4 regions of the Amphibacillus xylanus NBRC 15112 genome follow, and region 2 is predicted to be linked to each of the others. Evidence: riboswitches for the same ligand, from Rfam matches in the RefSeq annotation. Region 2 holds a riboswitch; each other region holds the start of a gene.
The links. A riboswitch is a leader RNA that binds a small molecule or an ion and turns the genes downstream of it on or off. The one in region 2 is predicted to bind S-adenosylmethionine.
Positions count from the first base shown of each region.

Region 1: another riboswitch for S-adenosylmethionine. It lies ahead of AXY_RS10035 (methionine biosynthesis PLP-dependent protein); the one in region 2 lies ahead of AXY_RS04215 (methionine ABC transporter ATP-binding protein).
Region 3: another riboswitch for S-adenosylmethionine. It lies ahead of AXY_RS11575 (methionine ABC transporter ATP-binding protein); the one in region 2 lies ahead of AXY_RS04215 (methionine ABC transporter ATP-binding protein).
Region 4: another riboswitch for S-adenosylmethionine. It lies ahead of AXY_RS10575 (O-acetylhomoserine aminocarboxypropyltransferase/cysteine synthase family protein); the one in region 2 lies ahead of AXY_RS04215 (methionine ABC transporter ATP-binding protein).

Region 1 covers NC_018704.1:2,069,787-2,075,900, reverse strand. Annotated here, with positions in the region: gene AXY_RS10040 (NAD/NADP-dependent octopine/nopaline dehydrogenase family protein) at 1-875, shown strand, start outside; SAM riboswitch class I at 1,929-2,038, shown strand; gene AXY_RS10035 (methionine biosynthesis PLP-dependent protein) at 2,114-3,211, shown strand; gene AXY_RS10030 (5-methyltetrahydropteroyltriglutamate--homocysteine S-methyltransferase) at 3,230-4,327, shown strand; gene AXY_RS10025 (2-hydroxymuconate tautomerase) at 4,415-4,603, shown strand; gene AXY_RS10020 (amidase) at 4,766-6,114, shown strand, end outside.
Region 2 covers NC_018704.1:843,905-850,018, forward strand. Annotated here, with positions in the region: gene AXY_RS04200 (arsenate reductase family protein) at 195-551, shown strand; gene gcvH (glycine cleavage system protein GcvH) at 567-950, shown strand; gene AXY_RS04210 (TlpA family protein disulfide reductase) at 1,417-1,839, opposite strand; SAM riboswitch class I at 1,950-2,062, shown strand; gene AXY_RS04215 (methionine ABC transporter ATP-binding protein) at 2,155-3,171, shown strand; gene AXY_RS04220 (methionine ABC transporter permease) at 3,173-3,838, shown strand; gene AXY_RS04225 (MetQ/NlpA family ABC transporter substrate-binding protein) at 3,868-4,683, shown strand; gene sufC (Fe-S cluster assembly ATPase SufC) at 5,006-5,791, shown strand; gene sufD (Fe-S cluster assembly protein SufD) at 5,809-6,114, shown strand, end outside.
Region 3 covers NC_018704.1:2,433,732-2,439,845, forward strand. Annotated here, with positions in the region: gene AXY_RS11555 (IS110 family RNA-guided transposase) at 1-82, shown strand, start outside; gene AXY_RS11560 (M20 family metallopeptidase) at 351-1,559, opposite strand; gene AXY_RS11565 (MetQ/NlpA family ABC transporter substrate-binding protein) at 1,587-2,459, opposite strand; gene AXY_RS11570 (methionine ABC transporter permease) at 2,488-3,150, opposite strand; gene AXY_RS11575 (methionine ABC transporter ATP-binding protein) at 3,140-4,165, opposite strand; SAM riboswitch class I at 4,267-4,377, opposite strand; gene AXY_RS11580 (MFS transporter) at 4,514-5,671, opposite strand; gene AXY_RS11585 (glycosyl hydrolase 115 family protein) at 5,814-6,114, opposite strand, start outside.
Region 4 covers NC_018704.1:2,192,381-2,198,494, forward strand. Annotated here, with positions in the region: gene cls (cardiolipin synthase) at 1-1,388, opposite strand, end outside; gene AXY_RS10570 (Hsp20/alpha crystallin family protein) at 1,842-2,288, opposite strand; SAM riboswitch class I at 2,436-2,537, shown strand; gene AXY_RS10575 (O-acetylhomoserine aminocarboxypropyltransferase/cysteine synthase family protein) at 2,627-4,306, shown strand; gene AXY_RS10580 (GDSL-type esterase/lipase family protein) at 4,444-5,382, shown strand; gene AXY_RS10585 (YpmS family protein) at 5,451-6,077, shown strand.

The DNA of each region.
Region 1 (6,114 bases), 1.2 Mb from region 2:
TTAGTGACAGTGAAGTTGTCATTATTTATATTCAAACAAACTATCACGAAGATTTAATAAAGCGAATTAAACCACATTTGCGTGATGGCCAGATTCTCTTAATTAACCCTGGTTATTTATCAACGGCTTACGTGTTAAAGCATTGTGGTGATATTGATTTATTAATCTGTGAAGCTCAGAGTTCATTTATTGATTGTCGAATCTCTGAACCAGGAACTGTTAAGGTTGGTTTCCGTAATGTCCGTAACCCACTAGGAATCTATCCAGCGAGCCGAACTGAGGAAGCGAAGAAAACTTTAAATAAATTAGGTTTCCCATTTGCCTACGTGCCTTCAGTCATCGAGGCAGCGTTGCATAATCCTAACTTGATTGTCCATACAGTTGGCGCAATCATGAGTATTCCTAGAATTGAAAAGACAAATGGAGACTATTGCATGTACCATGAAGTTTTCACACCTAGCGTATGGAATATACTCGAAGCACTTGATGCTGAGAAAATGGATGTTATGGAAAAGCTGGGCTCCGAGAGACTTTCTTACGTTGAGGCATGTAAGTATCGTAATACGTTGGACGATAGCCGCGATGCAAAAGAAGTTTTCTTCTGGTATGCTGCAATGCCAACTCGCGCTAAAGGCCCTGTTGTCGTTGATTCACGATATATTTCCGAAGACGTACCACAAGGCTTAGTTTTATTAGAAACGATCGCAGCAAAAGTCGATGTCGCAACACCAATTTGTACATCATTGATTAACATGGCATCAGCCGCTTTAGGTCGCGATTTACGTGAAGAAGGCCGAACAATCGAGCGCCTCGGCGAAGATATTGTTGAAAAAATAATTGCCGATCGAGAAGCACATCAACTAGAGCGAGTTTAGGAGAATTTTCGCTCTGCATGTGCTGACACCCTGTCATATGATGGGGTGTTTTTTGTTGTTAGCCCGGAAACAGCTATAATTTTTGCCGGAAAAGGGCTAATTGTTAACGTTTAGTTGTGAAAATTGCTCAAAAGTTGAAGATAAGTGGTTAATCGTAAACCTTTTGTGTTAAAACTCGCTCAAAGGTTGAAGATAATGCGTAAATCGTAAACGTTTAGTCGTAAAATCCGATCAAAGATTAAAGATTAGTGGTTAATCGTAAACGTTTGGTGTTAAATCACGCTTAAATGTTAAAGATAAGTCCGAATCGTTAACGTTTTGCGGTAAAACTTGCTCAAAGATTAAAGATAGAGCGTTAATCATTAACGTTTGGTGTTAAAAACCGATCAAAGGTTGAAGATAATGCTCTAATCGTTAACGTTTGGTGTTAAAACTTGTTCAAAGGTTGAAGATAATGCGTTAATCATTAACGTTTAGTCGTAAAATCTGCTAAAAGATTAAAGATTAGTGGTTAATCGTAAACGTTTGGTGTTAAATCACTCTCAAATGTTAAAGATAAGTCCGAATCGTAAATGTTTTGCGGTAAAGCTTGCTCAAAGATTAAAGATAGAGCGTTAATCATTAACGTTTGGTGTTAAAACTCGCTCAAAGGTTGAAGATAAAGCGTAAATCGTTAACGTTTAGTCGTAAAATCTGTTCAAAGGTTGAAGATAAGTCGCAAATCATTAACGTTTGTGCAAAAAACTTAATCAATCGTTAAAGATTCCACACCCCCACTCCATTTGCCGCTAACACAAAAGATGTGATTAGAAAATATATTTTCGGTAATACTGTTTAACATGGTAGATCATCCTTTCTATTAGTTAATCCTGTAACTATCAAGAGGATGTTCTACCTGTTTTTTAATTATACTTCTTCTTACACAAAATATTGTGTATCATCAACTTTTTCAGAAAATTAAAAAAACATCTTGATATTTTAAAGAAATTAGCTTAAGCTATTACATAAGTCAATTGCATCATTTAGAAGCGAGCTAAAATTGTATACTTTTATTTCTTATCCAGAGAGACTGAGGGATTGGCCCAGTGACGTCTCAGCAACCACCTTGTGTAGAGCAAGGAACGGTGCTAATTCCAAATAGGCAACTGCCTAGAAGATAAGAAGAATGCCTTTTTTTAGTTAAAGACTTTCTTCTTATAGAGAGTCTTTTTTATTTTGATAAAAGGAGGTGAAAAGTGGTGTTAAATCAGGAAACAATTTTGACACAATTGGGTAATCGGATTGATGAGGTAACAGGGGCGGTGAGTGCGCCAATCCATTTATCGACTGCATACCATCACAGGACGTTAGGTGAATCGACTGGTTTTGATTATACGAGAACAAAAAATCCGACGCGCCAGATTTTAGAGGATGGCATTGCTTTGCTAGAGGGTGGGGTAGCTGGTTTTGCCACGAGTTCTGGAATGGCGGCAATTGAGCTTGTGCTTGCTTTATTCAAAGTGGGTGATCAAGTGATCGGATCTGATCAGCTATATGGCGGGACGTATCGACTGCTTGAACATTGGCAAAACCAAGGGAAACTAAATGTGAGTTATGTAGACTTTGAACATTTGAGTGAGGTAGAAGCGGAGATTACTAGCGAGACGAAAGCAATTTTTATTGAAACGCCGACGAACCCGTTATTAACTGAAATTGATCTTGAAGCTGTAGCTGAGCTTACGCGCAAGCATAATCTTCTATTGATTGTTGATAATACGTTTTACACACCATATTTACAACAGCCTTTAAAGCTTGGCGCAGATATTGTTGTGCATAGTGCGACGAAATATTTGGCAGGACATAACGATGTTTTAGCTGGATTGGTTGTTGCAAAATCGCCTAAACTAGCTGAGCAACTTGCAGATTTACACAATAATATTGGTGCAACATTGTCACCATTTGATGCGTGGCTAGTCATTAGGGGGATGAAAACTTTAGCATTACGTTTAAAACAACAGGAGAAAAATGCAAAAGCGCTCGTTCAATTTTTAGCGGAACATCCATGTGTTGCTGAGGTCTTTTATCCGGGGAAAGGTGGGATGATCTCCTTCCAATTGAAAAACGGGAAATGGGTTAAACAATTTTTACAAGAATTAAAGTTAATTAGTTTTGCTGAAAGTTTGGGTGGGGTGGAAAGCTTTATAACGTATCCGGCCACACAGACGCACGCGGATATACCTGAACAAAAAAGGATTGAGTTAGGAATTGATGATCGATTGCTTCGATTTTCAGTAGGGATTGAAGCAGTTGAGGATTTAAAGACAGATATAACGAGAAGTTTTTCTAAATTAAACTAAGAAAGTGAGCGATGGGAAATGACGATTCAAGCACCATTTTATGCAGATCATGTTGGGAGTTTATTAAGACCTGAACGATTAAAGCAGGCACGTAAAGATTATAAAACAGGAAAAATTAGCTTAGCAGATTTAAAGCAGGTCGAGCTAGAGGAAGTGACGCATGTTGTTGAAAAGCAGATTGAGATTGGTTTAGAGGTTGTGACAGACGGGGAGTTCCGTCGTGATTGGTGGCATCTTGATTTTCTAGAAAATTTAATTGGGATCGAGGGGTATGTGCCTGACAGAGGTTATTCCTTTAAGGGTGTTGAGACTGAGGCGTATCACGTTAGAAATATAGGGAAAATTTCATTTAATCCTGAGCATCCATTTATTAATGATTTTATTGAATTGAACAAAATTGTCGCTGGACGTGCGGTAGTTAAACAAACGATTCCAAGTCCTAACCAATTGTTTAGGGAGGAGATTTTTAACTCAGAGATTTACCCAGACTATGAAGCGTATGCTGTTGATATCATTCAGGCGTACCGTGATGCGATTAAGGCATTTTATGATGCGGGGGTTCGTTATTTACAATTAGATGATGTCAACTTTGCTGTATTGGCATCACCTGAGATTGATTTTGATAGTGGACCATATAAGCGAGAGTACTTAATTGAATTAGCTGTTCGAGTCGTGAACGAGATTTTAGCAGATAAGCCAGAGGACTTAAAAGTGACAACCCATATTTGTCGTGGCAACTATCAATCGACCTACGCTTTCACAGGTAGCTATGAATATATTGCACCGACGGTTTTTGCTAATGAAAAGGTTGATGGCTTTTTCTTAGAATATGATGATGAGCGTTCTGGCGGGTTTGAGCCGCTTAAGCATATTCCGCATGGAGGCGCTAAGGTGGTGCTTGGCTTGATTACATCGAAGCGGGGTGAACTTGAGGACGTTGATGAAGTGAAAGCGAGAATTAAGGAAGCGGCAAAATATGTGCCGTTAGAGCAACTATGCCTAAGCCCGCAATGTGGTTTTGCTTCGACACATCATGGTAACTTACTTACTGAACAGGACCAGTGGAATAAGCTTGAGCATGTCGTTAAGATTGCTAAAGAAGTTTGGGGTAAATAAGCTACAGTTAGGTGAATGGATGATTTTTCTTCGCAGGTAGTGTACACTAACGGTAAATTATTTTTTGAAAAAAGGAAGTGGACTATCATGCCATATGTCACGATAAAAATGTTAGCAGGTCGCACAGAAGAGCAAAAACGTGCCTGCGTTGAAAAAGTAACTGATGCAATAGTCGAAACAACCGGTGCATCACGAGATAAAGTCGTTGTCTTTTTAGAAGATATGAAAAAGTCTGAGTATGCAGTCGGTGGCGTGCTACTTAGTGACGAAGAATAGTTTGATCATAAAAAGCCAGATCTAGTATGATGCTGATAAAGCGGGATACGGGAGAAGGCTTTTTTTATAAAAAATTATTCACCCACAGTCATCAACTTTGAATTTTTCTATTATCTGTAATTCTGCTATACTGTAATAAATATAACTGAGGGGGCAATCATAATGGATTTAAAGACTTACCTATCACTAGATGCAGTTGGATTAGCTGAGTTGGTTCGCAAAAAAGAAGTCTCACCAAGAGATTTAGCAGATCTTGCATTTGAAAGAATGGAAGAAGTGAACCCTAAGCTTAATGCGGTGGCCCGGACGCGCAAGAAGCGTGCTTACATAGAGATTGATAATTTAACAGATAATGATCAGCCATTTTTCGGTGTGCCGATGTTTTTAAAAGATATTTCCCATGCAATAAAAGGAGAAGTGCTAAGTTCAGGTTCAAAGCTTTTGTCGAAAAATATTGCTCAATATGATTCGAACTTTACCGCTCGACTGAAGGATGCAGGCTTTATAATGCTCGGTCACACAACAACGCCAGAATTTGGCTTGAAAAATATTACAGAGGCAGAGCTTTACGGTCCAACACGTAATCCTTGGAATCTTAATCATTCACCAGGCGGGTCAAGTGGTGGGGCGGCAGCGCTTGTAGCAAGTGGTGTCGTTCCTGTTGCTGGAGCTAGCGATGGTGGTGGCTCAATTAGAATTCCGGCTGGCTTTTCTGGTTTATTTGGTTTAAAACCAACTCGTGGAAGAACGCCGGTAGGTCCGGGTGTTGGTCGCTCGTGGCAAGGAGCAGCAATTGATTTTGTCCTGAGCCGTACAGTTCGCGATAGTGCAGCACTCTTGGACGTGCTCCAAGTTGTTCAACCTGAAGCTGCTTACCAGACGCCACTTTATGATGGAAGTTTTTTTGATTTAACAAAAAATTCACCTATGAAAAAGTTAAGAATAGCGTTTACGACTGCCTCCCCTGTGCGTACGGCGGTTAGTGATGCAGCAAAGCAGTCAGTTTACCAAATGGCTAAGTGGTTGGAAGATCAGGGGCATGAAGTTGTTGAAAAAGAGGCTCCGGTTAACGGTGTTGATCTCATGAAGGCTTACTATATTATGAATAGTGGTGAAATGAATCATGTGATCATTCAACTCAGCCGTGGACTAGGTCATGATCTAGCACCTGAGGATATGGAGTTGATGACATGGGCATTAAGTGAAGCAGGAAAAAGCATTTCCGCTGCTGATTATAGTGAGAGCTTAAATGGTTGGGATCTCGCAGCTTATCAAATGGCTAAGTTTCACGAGGAGTTTGATCTGTATTTAACACCGACAAATGCAGATACAGCACCACAAATAGGCGAGCTTGAGCCGAGTGAAGATATGCAAGAGCGACTGCTAAAAATTAATTACTTATCAAAAACAGAGCAGCAGAAATTAATTTATGATATGTTCCTACCGAGCTTAACTTATACACCATTTACTCAGTTGGCAAACTTGACTGGTCAACCAGCAATGAGTGTACC
Region 2 (6,114 bases):
TATATCCTCCTTAAAAGTAATGATACTGGTAATATGGCTAAATCCTTAAAACAATATGCAACACCAATGAAATAGCTCATTCGTTAGCGAGTAATTTATATTTTTGTTCACATATTAGTCAATAAGCAGTTTACTAGCAAAAACGAGCTATCCAACTTATACTATACATATTAGTTGATAACTAAGGAGTGAATATGTTGCTTGAGTTTTATTGTTATCCAAAGTGCAGTACATGTCGTAATGCAAAGAAATGGTTAGATGAAAATAATGTAGAATATCGGGATCTTAATATTGTGGAAAAGACGCCAACTGCCGAGCAATTAACTAAGATCATTAAAATAAGTGAGTTGCCAATTAAACGGTTCTTTAATACGAGTGGCATTAAGTATCGAGAAATGCAACTTAAAGATAAATTGCCAGCTATGACAGAAGAAGAGCAAATTCAAATCTTAGCCTCTGATGGCATGTTGATTAAACGTCCACTTGCATTTGATGGTAATCATGTTACATTAGGATTTAAGATAGAAGAATACGAACAAGTTTGGAAATAATAAAGGAGGATTTTCATGAGTGTTCCAAGTAATTTAAAATATTCAGATGAACATGTGTGGGTTAAGCAAGAAGGCGACAGCTTTCGAATAGGAATTACTGAGCATGCGCAAGATGAGCTTGGGGATATTGTATTTGTTGAATTACCTGAAGTTGCTGATCAACTATCTGCAACAGACACATTTGGGAGTGTAGAGTCTGTTAAAACAGTATCTGAGCTCTATGCACCAATCTCATTAGTTGTAACGGAAGTAAATGAAGAGCTAGAAGATCAGCCAGAATTAGTTAATGAATCACCATATGAGAATGGTTGGTTAATTGTAGCTAAGGCGACTGATGAAAAAGAGCTAGAGCAGTTGTTAACAGCTGAGCAGTATGAAAAGCTTTTAGATCAAGCCTAAAATGAGTCAAATTAAAGGTGACACTAGCTTAAACTTGGATTAGGAGACTTACTTAATCAAGTTTAACCGGCTAGTGTTGATTTTTTTGCGTGATTTTATAGAATTAGACCGGTTGGTAAAAAATTATAAAAGTGCTAAGATTAAGTCAATAAATCTCAATTTAGAAAGATTGCCTTATTGTATCAGTGGGCTTTCCAGAATATTTTGCAAGTTAACTGCGTCTACTTAGTAAATAATTGATAGGAGTGATTAAGTTGAGGAATAGGCAACTTATTATAAAACTCATCTTAACAGTTATAATATTTTTTATTCTGTTTATTTTAGTTAGATGGTTGATTAACATCGAGTTTGTGCCATGGTCGATTGTGACAGATGTTCTGTTATTATTACTCATCCTACCATTAAACTTATGGGTATCTTACACATTGTCTAGTAGGATTATGAATCGATTTTTAAAATGACTTGTCTAGATAAACGGACGAATCGTATCGATTAACTCAATCAGATCTACTTGTCCTGTTATTTGCTTAATCAATTCACCTTTTGGATTGATGATTACTGTTGTAGGTACGCCATGACAATTATATGTACGGTATGTTTCAACTCCTCGATCAATTAATGTTGGTTGTGTTAAATATTCACGGAAATATTTGAGACCAGCGATGGTGCTACGTTCTCTGCCAGAAACATTTATCGTAAGGAATTTTACGATATTCTTATCGCTTGCTTGATAAAGTTTTTCCTTTAACATTAAATCAACACTACACTCTGGACACCACGAAGTCCAAAATGTTAGAACAATGATATTTCCAAGATGATCCTCTAAGTTAAAAATCTCACTCTGATCGTCTAAATAAGGTAATTGAAATATAGGTGCTTTCAAAATCATTCATCCAATTCTATTTTTTTTATAGTATAACATGTATTAGCAATTTTCAAAAAAACAATTGACACTATAAAGATCAAATGCTATGATATCAGTTAATTAAATATAATATTCTCTTATTTAGAGTGGTGGAGGGACTGGCCCGATGAAACCCGGCAACCGTTAAACAATGTTTGTTTAAAATGGTGCCAATTCCTGCAAAGCAAAAAGCTTTGATAGATGAGAGAGCATAGAGACTAGATATAAAAATACGTCTTTCTGTTCTTTCATAAACAGAAAGGCGTTTTTATTTCGTCATTTTAAAGGATGGGGAGTCAAATGATTAAAATAAGTCAACTAACAAAACGATTTTCCTTAGGTAAAAGTGAGATACATGCAGTTGACAAGATTAATTTATCGATTAAGCCGGGAGAAATTTTTGGTGTTATCGGCTATAGTGGGGCAGGGAAAAGTACATTTGTCCGTTTGATAAATCGACTTGAGGAGCCAACAAGTGGATCAATTATTATTGATGATGAGGATATTACGAAATTATCCAAAAAGGAACTACGATTAAGACGACAAGATATTGGGATGATTTTTCAACATTTTAATTTACTTTGGTCACGGACAGTTCGTGAGAATATTGCATTTCCATTAGAGATTGCCGGTATTGAAAAAGCTGAACGTGAAAAAAGAGTTGATGAACTGATTAACTTAGTCGGATTAATAGGGAGAGAAGATGCTTATCCCTCACAATTAAGTGGTGGTCAAAAGCAAAGAGTGGGTATTGCTCGTGCTTTGGCAAATCGTCCGAAGATCTTACTTTGTGATGAGGCTACTTCAGCTTTGGATCCAGAAACAACAGATTCTATATTATCGTTATTAGTGGATATAAATGAAAAATTAGGATTGACGATTATTCTCATTACACATGAAATGGATGTCATTCAAAAGATTTGTCATAACGTAGCGGTCATGGAAAATGGTCGAATTGTCGAACAAGGGGCCGTACTCGACTTGTTTTCAAATCCACAACATCAAGTTACAAAACGATTTGTTGAACAAGTGATGGGTAAACCTGATGAAGAGGTCACTGAAGAAACTTTGCTTCAAACTGTTTCAACAGGAAAACTCTTGAAGCTACAGTTTATTGGCGAGACAACAAATCAATCGTTAATTAGTCAAGTAGCTAAAAAGTTTGATGTGGAGCTAAATATATTACATGGTAATATTAAGCAGACACAAGCCGGTCCTTATGGATCACTGTATGTTCATATAACTGGTCGTGATGAATGGATTGAATCAGCGATTAAGTATATTCAATCAACCACTGTTAAAGTGGAGGTGATTTGACATGACTAATTTGTTTCCAAATGTTGAATGGCTAGATTTAATTGAAGCAACTGGTGAAACACTATACATGACATTAGTGTCGATGCTTGGCACATTAGTATTAGGTCTAATATTAGGATTAGTTCTATACCTTACATCACCGGATGGACTTTGGGAAAATAAATACATTAACTTAATAGTAGCTACTGTAGTGAATGTTTTTCGAGCGATTCCTTTTGCTATTTTAATTTTCTTACTATTTCCATTTACAATGCTATTATTCGGAACTTTCAGAGGAACTAATGCAGCTTTACCTGCATTGATTATCGGTGCTGCTCCATTTTATGCCCGATTGGTTGAGATTGCTTTACGAGAAGTAGATAAAGGTGTAATTGAGGCCGCTGAATCGATGGGAGCAAAAGTTTCAACAATTATTTGGAAGGTTCTGATCAAGGAGTCAATGCCTGCGCTTGTATCTGGTATTACCGTAACGACAATTGCTATCGTTGGCTATACCGCAGTAGCAGGAATGATCGGAGCTGGAGGATTAGGTGACTATGCCTATTACTTTGGCTTCACAAGACGTGATTTTGATATTGTCTTTGTTTGTACTGTTTTAATTATCGTTATCGTTTTCGTTTTTCAATTTATTGGTGATTTTATCACGAAGAAAATTGATAAGCGTTAATATAAAAAAAACAATAAGGGGAGATAATAATGAAAAAGAGATTGTTGGGTATTGTTTTAATTATTGCAAGTTTGTTTCTAGCAGCATGTGGGGATTCAAGTTCTGATGAAAATGTAATAAAAGTAGGGGCGACTAGTGTGCCACACGGGGAAATATTAGAAGAAATCTCTGATCTATTGGCTGAAGAAGGTATTGAGCTTGTGATTGAAACTTACACAGATTACGCACTACCAAATGAAGATTTAGCACGTGGAGAACTTGATGCAAACTTCTTTCAACATATACCATTTTTAGAAAAATCAATTGCTGAGAATAATTATGATATTGTCAATCTTGGTGGTGTTCATATTGAACCATTAGGTATTTATTCAAAAGAGATTACAAGTATTGATCAAATTGAACCAGGTACTGAAATCATTATTAGTCGTAATATCCCTGACCATGGCCGTATCTTATCATTATTTGAAGCAAATGGTTTTATTACACTCGCGGATGATATCGATAAAACGATAGCTGAAATTAATGATATTGTCGATAATCCATATAATTTAACGTTTTCGCCAGATGTAAATGCTGAATTATTAGTTGAAGCATATGAGAATGAAACAGACAAATTAGTGGCGATCAACGCTAACTATGCGATTGAAGCAGGTTTATCTCCAGAAAAGGATGCATTATTCTTTGAAGGAGACGATTCGCAATATGTAAACATTGTTGCTGTACGTACAGAAGATAAAGATGATGAAAAACTACTGAAACTGATTGAAATTTTACAATCTGACGTTGTAGTTGAATTTATTAATCAACAATACGGTGGAGAAATCATTCCAGTTGGAGGTAACTAAAAGTACGTGTGCTCAATTAACTGGCGTGATTGAGAATAACATGAGTTAATTTTAAGCCCCTTTAGTCATTATAAAGGGGCTTTTTTACATGGTAAAATGTTGTTTTTTCAATTTTTGCTCAATTCACTTCGCCTTTGATTCGATATTGTGTTAAGATAGTTACACAAAACTTTCTATACTAATCAGTGTGGAAATGTGTTTACTCTCGGTTGTTAATCTTGATATTAGATTTTAAATAGTATAAGATTGTAATGAGAATAAACTAGGAATGGTATAATTTACTATTCTTTAAATAAAAATTATTTTTTTGGAGGTATAGCTGATGGCGGGATCAACTTTAGAGATCAAAGATCTTCATGTAGAAATTGACGGTAAAGAAATCTTAAAAGGGGTTAACTTAACAGTTAAAGGTGGCGAGTTCCATGCGATTATGGGACCGAACGGAACGGGTAAGTCAACGCTAGCATCCGCGATAATGGGGCACCCTAATTATGAAGTAACTAAAGGTTCAATCTTAATGGATGGCGAAGACGTTTTAGAAATGGAAGTTGATGAGCGAGCAAAAGCTGGCTTATTTTTAGGAATGCAATATCCAAGTGAAATTAGTGGTGTAACAACATCTGAGTTTTTACGATCAGCGATTAATGCACACCGTGAAGAAGGTAATGAAATTCCATTAATGAAGTTCATTAAAGAGATGGACCGTGTTATGGATTTCTTAGATATTGACAAGAATATGGCACAGCGTTATTTAAATGAAGGTTTCTCAGGTGGAGAGAAAAAACGAAATGAGATTCTTCAATTAATGCTACTTAAGCCGAAGATCGGTATCTTAGATGAAATTGACTCTGGACTTGACATTGACGCACTTAAGATTGTTTCAAAAGGAATTAACGAACTTAGAAGTGACGATTTTGGCTGCTTAATCATTACTCACTATCAACGACTATTAAACTATGTTACACCAGATTTTGTTCATGTAATGATGCAAGGACGTATCGTTAAATCAGGTGGAGCTGAGTTAGTTGAGCGTCTAGAAGCTGAAGGGTATGAGTGGATTAAAGAGGAATTAGGAATTGAAGATGAGACGGTTGGTCAAGACGCTTAAAGGAGAGGAGAGATTGTATGTCAGTAGAAATGTTGGAAGGCTACACGACAGATTATATTGAAAGATTTTCACAACAAAACAACGAACCTGATTGGATGAAAACACTTCGGACTGACGCATTAAAGCAAGCTGAACAGCTTGAAATGCCAAAGCCTGATAAAACAAAAATTAATCGCTGGGACTTTTCGACGTTTTCACACGAAGGAGAGGCTAAAGAAATCTCTACTCTTGTCGATCTCCCTGATCAGATTAAAAAGTTTGTTAATTTAGATTCTGATGATCAGAACTTAGTGATCCTACGTAATCAATTTAATAGCTATCAA
Region 3 (6,114 bases), 980 kb from region 2:
GAATAAATTCTTGAAAGTCACATTTCATCTTATTCAAAACGACCTATTGTATGATTATGAGAAAGCTTCAAGCCAACAATAATCATACTATGATTTAATTATAACACAATAGACCTTGAAAAAAGACAAAAAACACAAGGTCTATTCGAAGTGCAAAATTTTAATTAATTCCCGGAGGGGTACCCCTCCGGGAATTAATTAAAAAAAGGGATTTAAACACTTGACTAAACGTAAGAAAGCGAGTGTATTTCACCTGCGGTGAACAAGTTGTATCTTAATTAAAATTAATAGAAATTTATTCTCAGCTAATTATAAAACCAACCGACACTATTTGACATTGAACCTTTTAATTATGCTAAGGCACGTTTTTGTTCGAGCGCTTGCTGATGATTTTCTTTTACTTTATTTAATAAATCTTGATCAGTTAACAAGCGGTACCCGGTAATCGCTAAAGCTTTAGCACCTGTAATAATTGCTTGATCTCCTTCAGGTGATTTTGCCGCTTCACGGAATTCGACAGTATGACCAGCTAAATCATCCGGACCAATCTTAATACCACCATGTGCAGTTGGAACTTCATAACTGATATTACCTGCATCTGTTGAACCTTTACCTTTTCGTTTTTCAATAATAACCTCTTCACCAACCGCTGTTAATGCTTCTGCCAATACTTCATCTAATAGCGGTGTTGGCACTAAATCTTTAACCACATTTTGAAAACGTTCGATAACAACTTTTGTACCCGTTGCTAAAGCTGCTCCCTTTGCAACTGCACGCACCTTTTCAGATGTTTCTTCGGTCTTCTTCCATGATTCCGCACGAATATAAAATCGTGCCGATGCAAACTCAGGGATAATATTCGGTGCATCTCCGCCATGCGTAATGATTCCATGAATCCGAACATCACTAGGTAGTTGTTGTCGTAAGGCGTTTATACCATTAAATAATTGAATCACACCATCTAATGCATTGACACCTAAATGTGGTGCACCAGAGGCGTGTGCTGGCTTACCATAAAATTTAAAGTCGAGTGGGTCAACAGCTAATGATTCAGGTGTTAAGCTTGTTTTACCACCTGGATGTAGCATTAAAGCAACATCAACATCCTCTAGGAAGCCTTGATCTGCAAAACTACCCTTCGCACTACCATTAGGGCCCCCCTCTTCAGCTGGTGTACCTAGAACAACAACACGGCCGCCTGTCTTTTCAATCTCTTCACCTAACGCAACTGCAGCAGCGATACTTGTTGTTCCAATTATATTATGACCACATGCATGACCAAGACCAGGTAATGCATCGTACTCTGCAAGATATGCAATAGTAGGGCCAGGCTTTTTACTATCCTTAACTGCATAAAATGCCGTTTCGTGTCCTGCGACACCCTGCTCAACTTGAAAACCAAACTTTTTCAAATTAAAACTATGAAGGTCAGAAGCAAAGTACTCCTGATTGCCGATTTCAGGTTTTTCATGAATTTGATGACTTGTTTTAATGTATAACTCTCGGTTTTCTTCAATTGACTCAAATAGCCTCTGTTCTACAGTTTTACTAATTGTCATTATAAATTCCCCCTATGAATTTTTAATTTAATTCCCTTGCTTTAACTCCTCAAATAACTGTTCAATTTCCTCATCGGATAACTCAATAATAAACGACCCGTGATTTGTATCTTCAGCAATGGCTGCTGCAATATCTGGTTCTTGATACAATTCAACAATCTTTTTATAGACTTCGTTATCTTTATCTTCTGTTCGAGCTGCAATCAAATTGATGTATGGATAGACACTCTCATCCTCACCTGATTCTCTGTAAATTGGGTCATTCGCAGGATCAAAACCAGCCTGACCGGCAATTCCGTTGTTGATAATAGATCCAGCGACATCTGGTAAAACGCGCGGTGTTTGCTGTGCTACCATTGGGATAATTTCAAGATTTAGTGGGTTATCTATTACCTTGCTTGGATCACCAAACAGACCAAAATCATCTGCAAGTGTAATCAAACCAGCGCTCTCTAATAATCGCAATGCTCGTGCTTGGTTCGATGGGTCATCTGGAATTGCAATTTTGTCGCCTGCTTTTAATTCACTGATATTTGTTATTTTTTCTGAATAAAGACCTAACGGTGCAAAAACTGTTGAACCAATCGGATAAAGGTCATTGCCACTTTCATTAACGTACTGTGCTAAGAAGGAAAAGTGTTGGAAAGCATTTAAATCAACTTCACCTTCAGCAAGTGCATTGTTTGGAATTGTATAATCGGTGAACTCAACTAACTCGATTTCAATGCCTTCTTTTGCAGCTTTTTCTTTTAAAATTGGCCACTGCTTACCGTCTGAACCGTTCACTCCAATTTTGACAAGTACAGGATCATCTGCTGTTGCAGTCTTACCACTTGTTGAATCACACGCGACTAGAAACAAGACGACAAGTAAAACTAATAAACTCTTAAACTTTTTCATAATTAGATCTCTCCCTTATTTTCAAAAATTACTTTCTCATGATCTTTCTAGAAATTGTGTTACCAACCCACTGAGCACTTTGAACAAGAACGATTAATATTAACACCGTCACCGCCATCACACTTGTATCGAACCGTTGATAGCCGTAAGTCATTGCCAGATGTCCCAAACCACCCCCTCCAACTGTTCCTGCAATTGCTGAAAAGTCGATTAAACTAATTGTCATAAATGTTAAGCCAAGGATCAGTGGACCAAGCGCTTCTGGGATTAGCACAGTACAAATGATTCTCAATGGACCTGCCCCCATAGCCTGAGCTGCTTCAATGACACCTGGATCAATATTGACAAGGTTATTTTCAACAACTCGAGCAATCGAAAAGCTCGCCACAATCGTCATTGGGAAAATCGCAGCAACCGTACCAATCGTTGTGCCAATGACTTGACGCGTAATTGGTGAAATTGCAACTAAAAATATAATAAATGGAATTGGGCGAATTAAATTAATAACAAAGTTTAATAGATTGAAGACAAACTTGTTTTCAAGCAGATGATTATCTCTTGAAACATATAACAATAACCCAATCGTTAAGCCTAAAATTGTACCGAAGAACAGTGTACTCGCAACCATGAAGATCGTTTCACCTGTTGCTTCAACGACTCTCGGCCAAAAAGTTATCCAATCAACGTTCATTAATATCAACCTCCCTCACTTCAACTAGATTCGATAATTCAGTTAGAACCTTTTGCTTATTACCTTCATCCCCAATAAGAGAAATTATCATATTGCCAAAAAGCTGCTCCTGTAATTCCTGGACTGAGCCATAAATAATATTAAAATCTACGTTGTATTTCTTTGTAATCGTTGATAGTAATGGATCAACAGTAGATGAACCCTTGAAGATAACACGATATAATTTGCCGCCATTATTTCTCTGCCACTCTTGTAAAATCGTATCTGAAGGTAAATCTTTTTGTACCGATTGAATAAAGCGACGTGTAGTCGTATGCTTCGGATTTGTAAAAACATCAAAGACCGGACCTGACTCAATCACTCGACCACTTTCCATTACCGCAACTTTATTACAAATAGATTGAATTACATGCATTTCGTGAGTGATTAATAAAATGGTTACGCCTAGTTCACGATTCACCTTCTTTAGCAACCTCAAGATATCCTGCGTTGTTTCTGGATCTAAAGCTGAGGTTGCTTCATCACAAATCAAAATCTCAGGAGACGAAGCAAGTGCTCTTGCAATGCCTACTCGTTGTTTTTGACCTCCTGACAACTGTTCAGGATAGTCCTTGGCTTTATCAGATAATCCAACGAATTCAAGTAATTCAGTAACTCGTTCTTTAATCTCATGTTTGTTATAGCCGGCTACTTTAAGTGGATAAGCAATATTTCCAGCAACATTACGTGATGTTAATAAATTAAAGTTTTGAAAAATCATCCCGATTTGGCTCCGCTGCTTCCGCAATTGTTTGGCCGATAGCTTACTAATATCTATATCCCTGATAAAAACCGAGCCCTTTGTCGGTCGCTCTAACTGATTAACAAGCCGTAATAATGTACTTTTTCCAGCACCACTAAAGCCAATAATGCCAAAAATATCACCTTCACTCACCTCGAGTGACACATCTTGAACAGCATGAACCTGCCTTTTTCCAATCGTAAACGTTTTGGATACATCACTGAACTTAATCACGAACCATTCCCCCCACATAGAAAACTTTTGCAAAAACAAAAAATCCTTCCTTTTCAAAAGATGAAAAGAAAGGATTCTATCCGAAAATTAGAAACCGCTCTTTCTCATCTTTCAAATGCATATCGCACTTGTAGGAATTGGCACAGTTTTCATAAATGAATCTGTTGCCGAGATATCATTGGGCCTAGTCCCTCCATCTCTCTGGATAAGAAAAAACAAACTATTTAGTTTTTTATTAAAAGTTGTAAATCCAATTATATAGCGAACTTTTTAATTGTCAACCGTTTTTTGAAAATTTTTATTATTAAGTTAATAAACTAAATTCTATAAAAATTGATTCGCCTGGGATTAGTTGTTAATCATTGAGTTTATTTGATTTAGTTTAATCGAGAATCCATAATAAGCTGAACAGAGCGCTAAAATAAATCCACCAATTAAAAATGATAGTGAAATAGTCGGAAAAACGCCTGTAACAAATGGCCCTGCCAACACACCAAATGCCATAAAACAAATTAATAATCCAAAGCCAATGCCTCGATTAACGTCTGAAGGACCCTCTACAACACCTTGTAAAATCGGTAATAATACACAAGCAAATCCAAACCCGTACATGGTCATTAATATATACAGAATGGGAACTAAATTAATAAAACTAATCATGAATAGACATAAAGACAATATTAGCATTCCAAAGATTATGATGATCTCTGTTGAAAAACGCTCAAAGAGTTTTTTAGTTGGTAGGAGTAATACAATACTACTAACTAGAATAAAAACAGTGAGCAAATACACCGTTAAGCTAGATGATTCTCCTAATGTAGCTATTTTTTGTGGTAGTAGGTAGTGCAATGTGCCTTGAGTAAACATCAATAATAGCGCAGCAGAATAGCTATAGCCCATTACTGATTGATTGACTAAGACAAATGTCGCCTTAAGGTATTTTGAGAAGCTTAATATTCGTTGCGCTACTTCAGGTTCTTTTATTATAAAAATACTAACAACACCGAGCGCAAATATTAACAAACTGATTGAGTAAAATACAGATTCAACAACAAAATGTTTGCTCATAATAACACCAAAACTTGATCCAAGAAATGAAGCCAGACATATGATACAAGCTGAATATTTTATAAAACTACCTTTAACTACTGATGTCTCAATTGTTGATAATTGAACAAGTATACTAGTAAATAAAAACCCACTAAATAAGCCATGGACAAATCTAATCGTTAACAATTGACCCGGTGAATGAACAAATAGATAAACAACTAATATCCCAGATACTGCGAACAACCCAATGATTGAAATGAATTTTGCACCTACTTGATCAATCAAATAACCAGAAAGAATGGCTCCGATCATTACCGCCATTAAATACACAACAAATAAAATAATTAGCATCATATCAGACCCGCCCAAGACAACCATAAACGAACTGATAATTGAGCTATGTGCAAAGACTTCAAATACTGAAACAAACAATAAAGCGAAAATTATATAGATCATTTTCATTATCCCTTTTCTATAAAATTATTTAATCTAGCTAACCTATCTATATGGTTTTTCCAAAAAAACTAGAACAGAAGAGATAAAAAAATACCCAAAAGCAAGCTATTTTGCTTTTGGGTATTTCGTAATACTATTTATTTTATCTACCAACATAATACGTTTCATTCGGACCTAAGTAGCTATTAGCTAACTTTTTACCATCCGGGTAAATGACAATTTTTTCTAACGCAAAGCCAGGGCTTACTGCATAAATTCGTAATTTATTTAAGCCTTGCTCACAAGTTATTTTTGTTTTAGTTGTACGAATATTATTGATCACATCTATTCCCCAGTGTGGTCCATCTACATGATAACCATCAGGAAGGACATTGATTACATCAACATCATTTTCGTTGACTTGAATACCAGCATACATTGTACCCTCTCGCGTTACAGGGTTG
Region 4 (6,114 bases), 1.2 Mb from region 2:
ATCCAGTGTGATCTTTGCTGATATGCCTCTAATGTGAGTAATTCTGATTTTTCCATATCTTCTTCAAAATCAGCTAAGAGGCGTTGAGTTACTTCTTCACTATAAATAAATGCATTTACTTCAAAGTTTAATCGGAAGCTCCGTACGTCGATATTAGCTGTACCGACGGATGCGATTTTTCCATCAACCATAATTGTTTTTGCATGGAGGAAGCCATTTTGGTAAATATATACCTTTGCTCCCGCTTCAAGCATATTACCAATATATGAATACGTCGCCCAATATACGAATGGGTGGTCTGGTTTATTCGGTATCATAATTCTTACATCGATCCCAGATAGTGAGGCAATTTTGACAGCATCAGCAAGACTCTCATCTGGAATGAAGTATGGTGTTTGAATATATACATACTCTTCTGCTTCCATCAATAATTTTATATAACCATATTTGATCTGTTCCCAATCCGAGTCTGGACCACTTGAAACAATTTGCATCCCAACATTTCCTTGTGGTTCAGCTTGATAAAAAACTGGATCATATAAAATTAGCTGATGTTTCGATGCTTGGTTCCAATCTAGGATAAAACGTGTTTGAATACTACGTACAGATTCACCAACAATTCGGAGGTGGGTATCTCGCCAGTAGCCATACTTTTGCACCTTACCAAGATATTCGTCACCTACATTGAATCCGCCTATGTAACCAATTTTCCCATCAATTACGACGACCTTACGATGGTTACGATAATTGATTTTGAAATTAACTTTTGGAATTAATGAAGGGAAGAATGCTTCAACTTTGACTCCAGCCTTTTTCAAATCACGGATGAATTTTCTTTTTAAGTTTCTCGAGCCAAAATCATCATATAAAAATCGAACTGAGACACCTTGCTTTGCCTTCAATTTTAATACGTCAGCAATTTTTTTACCTAATGCGTCATCTCGGTAAATATAGTATTGGATATGAATATGATCCTTTGCCTCAGTTAAATCTTTTATAAGTCGGTCAAATTTTGCTTGTCCGTCATTAAAAACCTCTACCTTATTCTCATGAGTTAAAATAGCATCATTATTGCGCAAGTGTAAGTAGAATAAATCAATATTATCTTTATAAAGATCGGGAATAGGAAAACTCCCTTCATCCAATAATTCTAGTTGATTTGCTACGGCTTTCTTTACACCTAATTTACTTTTGTTATCCCAAATAAATAGTTGCTTACGACTCAGCTTGCGTCCGAAAATTAAATAAAGTAAAAAACCAAAGATCGGGATAAATGTAATAACAAGAATCCAAGCCCATGTTGACGTTGGATTTCTATGCTCAAGAAAAACAATTGCAATGACTAAAAGAAAGTTTAAAAATATAATAAGTTCAGTAAAGCCCAACATATAAACCCCCTTCCTTGTCCTAAATATACCATAAAACTCAATAATTGTTCACAAATATACATGAATGAATTTCATAATGACTTAATTGGCTATAAAACACGAACAATTGGGTTACAGGTGACGCGGTGATTTCCACTCTAGGCGGACGCTTTCCGCGGGATCGGCCTCAGCTAATTGATAAAAGCTTTTCAAGCTTTTATCACTGGATCTTCGGACACGATTGTTCCCGCTGGAGTCGCCGCCTGCCGTTCCAATCACTTGATTAGGCTTCTTTATTTACGTATTATATTGTATTTTCATTTGTAATTGTTCGTGTTCTTAACTAGATTTTTGTATTATGAAATTGACTCACATTTGTAAGCTAAAAAAATCGCTTCTGATTATATTTAGCAAAACTAATGAATCTAGTCATAATCAAAAGCGGTTGTACAAAATCATTCAGAGAGATTTAAGCTAATCTAGTAAAAGATCTCTTTTATTAATTCTTTGTTTTCTTGCTTTAACTTTAAGTAAGCCATTTCTGAAATCTGCTTTTAGTGTTGAAGGAATAATTGCACCGGGTAAAAGAATGATACTTTCTCTTGAGCGAGTAAACTGTTTAAAGTGATAGAGATCTTTTTGATCGTCTTTAATTTCCTGACTCTCATCCTCAGTTACTTGTACAATTAAGCGGTTGTCTCGAATGAACATTTTAATCCGGTCTTTAGTGACACCAGGTAATTGATATGTGACGATCCACTCATCTTCTGTGTTTTTAATATAAGTTGGTATTTGTTTGTTTTGAAAAAATTGATCGATCGATGCGAGTAGGCTGTCATCTGAATAGCGCTGGAATAGACTATCCATTTTTCTGACCCACTCTCGAGCGGCTTTTAAAAAGTCTTGTTCATATTCTGCCATTTTCCTCAACTCCTATCCTTCAATAATTTATGCGTTTGATAAGAGTTTTGTGCTATTCTCACCAATTTGTCTAAATTGTTTAAATTTTTAAACTAATTACTTGACGAATAGTTTATTCTCCACTATAATCCATACTAATATGTATAGCTCTTATCGAGAGTGGCGGAGGGAATAGGCCCTACGAAGCCCAGCAACCTACTTGTAAGAAAGGTGCTAAATCCTACAGATGATGAATCTGACAGATAAGACGAGGCTAAGACACCGCAACCTCTTCTTACTTAGAAGAGGTTTTTTTGTAAATAGAGTTATACATACACATTCAAGGAGGAGATTAAAAAATGTCAAAAGAACAGTTTCGTTCAACCGGTGTAGAAACGCAATTGATTCATGGGGGGCAACAGGTTGACCCAACAACTCAATCACGGGCAGTTCCAATCTATCAAACAACTTCTTATGTGTTCAAAGATACGGAGCATGCACAAAACTTATTCGCTCTAGCTGAGCCTGGCAACATCTATACGCGGATCATGAATCCAACGATTGATGCATTTGAGCAGCGTGTTGCGATATTGGAAGATGGTGTGGCTGCTGTAGCAACTGCTTCAGGAATGTCTGCGATTACGTTAGCGATTTTTAACCTCGCAGGAACTGGTGATGAAATTATTGCTGATAGTAATTTATATGGCGGAACTTATAATTTATTCAAAGAGACACTACCTAAGTATGGTATAAATGTTGTTTTTGTTGATGGTACAGATCCTGAGAATTTTAGAGCGGCTATTACTGATAAGACAAAAGCGATTTTTGCTGAAACAATTACTAATCCATCTTTATATGTGTTTGATATTGAAGCGGTCGCTGATATTGCCCATGAACATGGTGTGCCGTTAATTATTGATAATACTTTTGCATCACCATATGGTGCGAAGCCAATTCAATGGGGTGCAGATATCGTCATTCACTCTGCGACAAAATGGATTGGTGGTCATGGGACTTCAATAGGCGGAATTGTTGTCGATGGTGGTCGATTTGATTGGACACAAGGACGTTTTTCTGGCTTTACTGAACCAGATGAAACGTATCACGGTATCCGCTTTGGCACTGATGTCGGTCCAGCTGCTTTCGCATTAAAATTACGCGTACAATTATTACGTGATATCGGACCTTCATTAAGTCCTCAAAATGCTTTTTATTTCTTACAAGGGTTAGAAACATTAAACCTACGTATTAAGCGTCATTCGGAAAATACGGAAAAAGTAGCAAGCTATTTAGTGAATCACCCTGAAGTTGAATGGGTAAACTACCCTGGCTTAGCATCACACCCTTCTCATGAATTAGCTAAGAAATACTTAATTGATACGTTCGGATCAATTATTACATTTGGTGTTAAGGGTGGGCGTGAGGTCGGTCGAAAAGTCATTGACCATATAAAACTATTCTCTCACGTTGCTAACGTTGGTGATGCAAAATCACTAATTATTCATCCAGCATCAACTACTCACCAGCAATTAGATGCAGAAGCGCTAAAAGCAAGTGGTGTATCAGAATCACTGATTCGTTTATCAGTTGGCTTAGAAAGTATTGACGATATTATTGCAGATCTAGATCAGGCAATTGCAAAAGCAACGGGAACAGAGCCTACTATTAAACTTAGTCTAGATGATGCAGTGCGTTGGGTACTAGAATCACCATTTGCTCGCGAAGATGGTGGGATTAGACCGAAGAATATAGTCATTGCTGGTGATCGGACTCAGCATAAATGTTTAGCAAAATTAACGAAATTAGGCTTTAAATTAACTGACTTAGCTGACAATACAGATCCAATTGATCTATTGTTTGTCTCCAATCCAAGTACAATCGACCAATTACCAGCTGATGCGAAGCTGATCTGGTTTAGAACTAAAGATGACTATACTGAATTAAAAGCTCAAGCCGAAGCAAATGATCAATTTTACGTTGAAGATCAATGTATTTTTGGTGCAGCTAAGAAAATTCGTGCCACACCTAAACATGATTAAATAAAAATAAACTTGCGCCGCTAATTGTTAGCGGTGCATTTTTTTCAAGATTAAATTGGGTACGTCCGAATCGTTTTATTTATTTCATTAAAGGGAATAAATAATATTATCTAACTATTTCTGAATGGGTGTTAACTATGACGCGACGACGAAAAATTAAATTGTTTTGGATAAGCATGACAGTTATCTTATTTGCCATATTTCTATTTCTTCTCTTAAGACCGAATCAATTTAATCAAACGACTGTTACAGAGCCAGATCAAGAACCTATTGATCAAGTTATCAGTCAAGTGGAAAGTATGGATGAAGAGGTTCAAACTGCAACAAATGATCTTTCACAAACACTTAAAGAAGCGGTTGAGCAAACGATAAATGTCTTTACCCAAAATGACTATTATATTACTGCTATTGGTGATTCGTTAACTCAAGGTGTTGGTGATGAAACAAATCGTGATGGCTACTTGTCAACGGTTAAGCGTCGCCTTTCAGCTATGGATTATCGAGTAAGAATTGATAACTTTGGTCAGAGAGGATTTAAAACAAATCAAGTCATTGATAGAATCAAAGAAGAAGCATCTGTTCAACGTTCCATTCGGCGAGCAGATATTATTTTGTTAACTGTCGGTGCAAATGATATGATTAAAATTGTTCGCGATAATATTTTAAGCTTAAATGAGGCGATTTTTGATGAAGAAATCGATCATTATCAATCTCGATTAATAGAACTATTCGAGCTCATTCAATCATACAATGAAGATGTGGAAATTTTTCTAATCGGGTTTTATAATCCTTTTGAAGGCTATTTTGATGAGGTTGAGGCACTCGAGGATATATTAAACAAGTGGAATAATATTGGCAAAGTGACATTTGAAAGTTATGAGCAAGGACACTTTATTCCAATTCATGACCTATTTCAAATCGATCGAGTAAATTTATTAGCTAATGATAATTTCCATCCGAATGAGACAGGCTACTCACTCATCGGTGCCCGAGTATTAGAAGAAATGCTTCCGACATTCGAGCTTATAGCACAAGAAAAAAAAGAGATGATGGATGAACAAATTTCTCCTCAATAAAAAAATTATAAGCATTCTCATCCATTTTCACCGTTATAAGTTAGATGTTATCTAAAGTAGGTGATCATGTGAAAAATAGAAATTGGCAAATGTATTTTCTCATTCTTTTTGGAATCAATATTGTGGCGATTACGGTTTTTGCAGTCATTATCTTCACAACACCACCAAAGTCTGATCCATTACCAAATCCAGTTGTTATCGATGAACCTGGAGCAGAATTTAAAGTACAAGCGACAAAAGGAGATTTAAATCAATTAATAAATGATTATCTCGACCAAGTTTTGCAATCTGATTCTGCGCGATTTTCAGTGCATATCGATCAAGATCTCCATCTGTTTGGTTCATTCTCTGCTTTTGGTGTTTCACTTCCAATTAATATTCGTATGGATCCAGTTGTCCAAAAAAATGGCGACTTAGTTTTATTAGTCACTGAAATGTCTCTTGGCTTATTAAATCTTCCTAAAGACCGAATTCTTCATTATTTCAATAAGCAAGTTGATTCACCAGATTGGCTTTACTTTGATTCAAAAAATGAACAAATTTATGTTGCCGTGACACAAATCGATATTCAGAGTAATTTCCGTTTTAGTGTTCAGGAGCTTGATTTAACTGATGAAAATATTTCGTTTTCTATTAAAGTGCCTCGTTCAGGCGCAATTGCTCCTAAAGATAATCCAAGTCAGTCAAACAGCTAGTTAATTCCTCAATTTAAAGGATCAACTAGCTGTTTTT